One region of the Parabacteroides sp. AF17-3 genome, then DNA from elsewhere that is predicted to be linked to it. Evidence: riboswitches for the same ligand, from Rfam matches in the RefSeq annotation. Region 1 holds a riboswitch; the other holds the start of a gene.
What was found. Region 1 has a riboswitch for thiamine pyrophosphate ahead of DWW91_RS14240 (TonB-dependent receptor). Riboswitches for the same ligand answer to the same signal wherever they lie in the genome.

Region 1 (3,169 bases):
CTTCTACAACACTGTCACCCAGTACAGAGTATTGGAAACCGAATTCAATAACCTTCCGGAAGAAGAAAAAGAAGACTATCGTATCTTCTTCTTGCTGGGACGTACGGTAATGGAAGAACAACTTTATGAAGTTTGTTCCTCCTGGGGTGGAGTACCATTCTCTGAAGCCGGCACATTATGGGCAACAGGAGACGTAGAAGCATCCAAACCGAAATACGACTCGGATATCGATTTGTATAGAATGATCCTGAGCGACCTGGACGAAGTCAACACATACCTCAACGGCCGTTCGCTTACAGCCAATGCCAGTACTTACCTGAATGCAGAAGACTATGTGAACAACGGTGATATCACCTTATGGCGTAAATATGTGAACTCCCTGCGTTTACGTGTAGCTACTCACCTGGCTTCTAACGGCGACCTGGTAAGTGAAGCACGTGCTGCGATCAAAACCATGTTGGAAAATCCCGGTACTTATCCGATGGTAGATCTAAACTCTGATAATATCACAGTGCCACAAACCGACGATGACCAGTTTGATTTTGACCGCGACCTGCAAAACGCAATCGAGAATTCAACTTACAACCGCATGTCCGGCCCAATGCAACGCGCATTGAATGCCAACACCAATAATCCGGACCCACGTTTGGAAGTCTTGTATGACAGTAACTGGAATAACGAATATATCGGCCTCGATCCGTCTGAAACACTCACGGAACAGGAAACGAATATGAGTATCTCTACACATGGTACGGCTAAATATTACGCAGCCCTGGATACATCGACCTTCACCCGTAACCCCGGATTCCCGGGACTCTGGATGACAGCAGCCGAAGTTGCTTTCATGAAGGCGGAGGCCTATGCTAACAACTGGGCTACCGGTAATGCCAAGAGCGAATATATCAACGGTATAAAACTTTCCACTGAATTCTATTTCGATTTGAATTCAACCGGTACCTACCGTGATCCGTTAACTCCTCCCTCAGCAGCCGAAGTTGAAGCATATGCTGAAACACAATGGGACGCCAGCAATCCGCAAAAGAGTATCCTGACACAGCGTTGGATCCATCACGGTGCTATCCAGGAATATGAAGCATGGAATGTTGTCCGCCGTACCGGATATCCGGAAATTTATTTCAAACGCGACCCGCAGTCTGTCGCAACTCCGCTTCCTCTGGACCGCATCCAGTATCCGGCTGACGAAAAAGACTATAACTCAGCCAACCTGAATGCCCATCTGGGAGGTAAGGAAGACAGCTGGTACGCTCCTTTGAACTGGATGAAGAGCAATTGGTACACCACTGTTGAATAACAAATAAACAGAGATATATCCACAGTAAATAATTACAACATAATTGATGGAAAATTGTGGAGTCGAAACCGCCCCGAAGTGATTCGCGGCGGTTTTTTCCATTTGTACAATTCCCTGACTTTTCTTATCTTTGTGCCCCGAATACAAAGGGGTGCTTGCCACGTACCGATACAGTACGTGCCGCAGGCTGAGATTATACCCATATTACCTGATACGGATAATGCCGGCGAAGGAAATTGTAAAACATGGTATACTTCTTCACACAACACACCTCTCCTATTCACTTATCAGGTTTTTAAACATTAAGGTAAAAAGGATGAAAAGTGTATTGATTATCTGTGCCGGATCTCTGGCAACATTCGCAGCAGCGGGAAACCGTCCCGACCCTGTCGATTCTCTCAAAATTTCACGTGACTTATCGCTGGACGAAGTAGTCGTCACCGCCACCAAAGTAGCCAAAGGTACTCCGGTGGCTTACAGCGAAGTATCCAAAGACGAACTCAGCCGCAAAAACGATGGCCAAGGTATCCCCTATCTCATCTCCCAATCCCCTTCCGTCATCATGACTTCGGACGCCGGGACAGGTATCGGCTATTCGGGCTTCCGTATCCGCGGCACAGACGCCAACCGCATCAACATCACGGTCAACGGCGTACCGGTCAACGACTCCGAGTCTCACACCGTTTTCTGGGCCAACATGTCCGATTTCGCATCTTCCGTCGATAACATACAGATACAACGGGGAGCCGGGACATCGACCAACGGAGCCGCCGCCTTCGGTGCCACCGTCGCCATGCAAACGCAAAAGCCGGACCTGAAACCGTATGCCGAATACAGCCTTTCGGCAGGTTCGTTCGGAACCGTCAAAAACTCAGTCAAAACAGGAACCGGGTTACTCCGGGATCATTTCGTTTTCGACGCCCGCTACTCCAACGTCCAAAGCGACGGATACATCGACCGGGCAACAGCCAATATGCACTCTTATTTCGGCTCAGCCACCTATTACGGCGACAACACTCTGGTCCGCTTCCAGACATTCGGCAATATAGAAAAAACGTATCAGGCCTGGAACGGTGTCCCTTCCATTTACCTGGACAGCGACCGGACTTACAACCCTTGCGGAGAATATAAAGAGAACGGCGTTAAAAAATTCTACGACAACCAGACAGACAATTACCGGCAGCAAAACTACCACCTGATGGCAAGTCAGCGACTGAGCGACCTGTGGAATATGAACCTGACACTCCATTACACACATGGAGAGGGATATTACGAAGACTATAAGCCCAATGAAGAATTTACAAAATACAAACTCCCCGAGTCTTATATTAACGGGAAAGGCGACACAATCGTCAGTTCCGACCTCGTCCGCCGTAAATGGCTGGACAACGACTTTTACGGTATCGTTTACAGTGCGAACTATCGTTCCGAACGTCTCCAGATGAGCTTCGGTTCAGCTGTCAATAAATATGTAGGCGACCATTTCGGCCGTGTCATGTGGGTCAAAAATGCAGAAGCACTCCCCTCGCCTGACTACGAATATTACCGTAACAGAGGGAACAAACTGGATTATAACTTTTACGTAAAAGGCAACTACCGGTTCCACCCCTACCTGAACGGATACCTCGACCTGCAATACCGTGGCATCCATTACACGATCAAAGGAAGTGACGACAATACCGGTAAGGAAATCTACGTCAACAAAAACTGGAACTTCTTCAACCCGAAAGCCGGTATCAATTTCCAGAAAGGCGGTCATAATGCTTTCGTCTCTTTCTCCGTCGCCAACCGTGAACCCAATCGAGACAATTTTACGGAAGCCGCAGTCAACGAACGTCCTACTCACGAAACACTCTA
Region 2 (3,169 bases), on a different contig from region 1:
TCATCAGTCGTTGTCCCGATAGTTGTACCTTTCAGTATAACTGAAACATATGGTAACGTTTCTCCTGTAATAGAGTCCGTTACTATTCCACTTATTATAGTGTTCTGGGCTTTTGATGCAAATGCAACCAAAACAAGTGCCAGAATAAAAACAATCTTTTTCCCCATTATTTTATTAACTCCCTCGTTAAACTCCGCAAAATTATAACAGATTCTTTTTTATGAATGTTCCAAATTGAACCGATTATATTCCAATTGACAACAAATCTCACTTAAAAGACCCAAAATAGATGTTTTAAAATGAATTTATACTACTAATAACAAAATTCCTTCTTTCCGTAACGGGAAGTTTCGGGACTTCAATCAATGTATATCCTGCATCTTTGTAGACATCTTTCATTACATAATATGTATCTATCGCTTCATTAAATGATTGTTTACGTTCTTTATCCGTATGATATATATTTTCCCAGGGAGGAAGTATGAATACCTGCCTGTTATACCTGTATTTATCGACTGCCAATTCTATTTCTTTCCGGTCGGTTAACCCAATCAACCTTGCATATGCCAGTGTATCAGGGATTCCTCTGTCAAAAAATAATATGCCTTCATTTTCTTTATGAGCCAGATATGATTCAACAGAACGTTCCAGCATCATACTGGTATATAAAACGGTATCTTTCCAGGGCAATGCGTCTCCACCCTGTTGCTGTTGTTCTTTGATAATATCCCGTGCTACTTCTTTTACTGTTTGATATCCAACTATTTTAAGTTCTTCAATTAATGATGTTTTACCCGTTCCTGGTCCACCGGTAATAACATACAAGCCTGTTTTTATCAACATGATTTGTCTTTTTATGACTATTATGCCAAAAGGAAATACAACCCGGAAGAAAAGCTGTTATAACCGGAATTGTAGATGCAAATATACTGGATTATTTTTTTAAACCTATCAATTCACTCTTAAATTTAACATTTCACTTTTGTTTTCTCTTATCAATCTTTCTACCTTTGTACACGAAAAGGGGTGCCATACTGTAAACGGGCTGAGATTATACCCTGTGAACCTGATGCGGGTAATGCCGCCGTAGGAAAGACAGACAAGGCTTTTCCCTCCTTTCGTGTGTAAATATGAAAACAGATACATTATATCGTTATCCGACTGCGTTAACCATTGCTGGTTCCGACAGCGGCGGAGGAGCCGGGATACAGGCAGATATTAAAACATTCTCTGCATTGGGAGTTTACGGAGCTTCCGTAATCACCTCCATTACGGCCCAAAACACACAAGGTGTCAGAGGCATACAAGCCATCTCTCCGGAAGTCTTGAAAGGCCAGTTGGATGCGGTTTTTGAAGATATTACCATCGATGCTGTCAAAATAGGAATGCTGCATAATAAAACGGCGGCAGAAATCGTCGTAAATGCAATCGATACTTATTCACCGTCGCGTATTATCCTGGACCCGGTGATGATTTCGACCAGCGGTAATAAATTATTGCAGGATGATGCCATAGACATCATTGTCCGGGAACTGTTCAAACGGACATCGCTGGTCACTCCCAACATCGACGAAGCTGAATTCCTGTCCGGAATGAAGATAACTTCCGAAAAAGAGATGTGCCTGGCGGCAGAGAAGTTGCTGTCTTTAGGTTGCCGTGCCGTATTAATGAAGGGAGGGCATTTAAAAGGAAAAGAGATGACTGATATATTATATGTATCGGAGGCATCCCCTCTCCGGCTTTCGGCGGAAACTGTAATTACGACCAACGGCCACGGCACCGGTTGTACGTTGTCTTCTGCTATTGCCGCTTACCAGGCTTTGGGTAAGAGCCTGCCGGATGCCGTCAGACTGGCTAAAGAGTATATAACAAAAGCGATTACTGAAGGGAAAGATGTACGGACAGGACACGGGCATGGTCCCCTGAACCATTTCTTCGCTCCGGTTCCTTTAGTAAAAACAGAGATAAAAGGATAGTATGAAGCTGTTCGTAATCACAACTCCTTTCTTTTTTGAAGGGGAAAGCCGGATAATAACCCATTTGTTCAGGGAAGGAATGCAGCGTTTACATCTGCGCAAACCCCAAAGCGACATCGACAGGTTTCGTCTCTTACTGGATGCTATCCCTGCCGAATATCATTCACGGATTGTGTTGCACGAGCATTTCGAACTCACAACCGGATACCGGTTGGCCGGAATCCATTTGAACAGCCGGAATAATACCCTGCCGGAAGGTTTTGCCGGAAGCATAAGCCGTTCATGCCATTCCTTGCAGGAAGTGCAGGATAACAAACAGTTGGATTATGTATTTCTGAGCCCCATCTTTCAAAGTATATCCAAAGAGGGATACGGAAACGGCTTTCCGATGGAGAGATTACGGGAGGCGGCTGCTTCGGGCATAATCAACGAAAAGGTAATTGCCCTGGGTGGAATAGAAGAAAAGAACATTCCGCTGATTGCCTCCTTACATTTCGGTGGAGCTGCCATTCTGGGAGCTTTGTGGGGCAAGGCCCCTTCTGTAATAAACGAGACATCTATAATAAAACGATACAAACAACTGGATATATGGCAATAGAATATCATTTGCGCAAGCACGAAGATAAAGGACAATTTATTCCACAGGGCAGTGGTGAACGCCTGATGTTTATAACCCACGGTACTTCTAAATACACGGAACGGGAAGAAGTCAAAATGGTTCTTGACGGCGGTTGTTCATGGGTACAGCTACGGATGAAAGGAAACATGAATATTTTTACAGCCAGGGAAATCGGGCAACTAATCAATGAGCATACAAACAAATGCATCTATTGTATAAACGATAATGCACGGATTGCTTTGAGATGCGGGGCGAACGCTGTTCACCTGGGGAAAGAAGATATATCAGTATCCGCCGCATGGGAAATGGCAAAAGAGCAGTTATTTCCGGACGAAACCTTCTATATCGGCGCCACCGCCAATACCTTTGAAGATATCGAGCGTGCTGTCGGACAAGGAGCTTCCTATATCGGCCTTGGACCATTCCGTTATACAGAAACGAAAAAGAAACTCAGTCCCGTTCTCGGTCTGGAAGGATACAGAAAAATAGTGCAGCAATGTAAGGAGGCTGGCTATAAAATTCCGATATTTGCAATCGGAGGAATCTGCCTGGAAGATGTTACCCCGTTAATGGA

Region 2: another riboswitch for thiamine pyrophosphate. It lies ahead of thiD (bifunctional hydroxymethylpyrimidine kinase/phosphomethylpyrimidine kinase); the one in region 1 lies ahead of DWW91_RS14240 (TonB-dependent receptor).

The regions. Positions count from the first base shown of each region.
Region 1 covers NZ_QTMM01000010.1:29,612-32,780, reverse strand. Annotated here, with positions in the region: gene DWW91_RS14245 (SusD/RagB family nutrient-binding outer membrane lipoprotein) at 1-1,312, shown strand, start outside; TPP riboswitch at 1,450-1,565, shown strand; gene DWW91_RS14240 (TonB-dependent receptor) at 1,629-3,169, shown strand, end outside.
Region 2 covers NZ_QTMM01000005.1:284,602-287,770, reverse strand. Annotated here, with positions in the region: gene DWW91_RS08860 (DUF5686 family protein) at 1-167, opposite strand, end outside; gene DWW91_RS08855 (AAA family ATPase) at 295-843, opposite strand; TPP riboswitch at 1,013-1,110, shown strand; gene thiD (bifunctional hydroxymethylpyrimidine kinase/phosphomethylpyrimidine kinase) at 1,131-1,976, shown strand; gene DWW91_RS08845 (thiamine phosphate synthase) at 1,978-2,574, shown strand; gene DWW91_RS08840 (thiamine phosphate synthase) at 2,565-3,169, shown strand, end outside.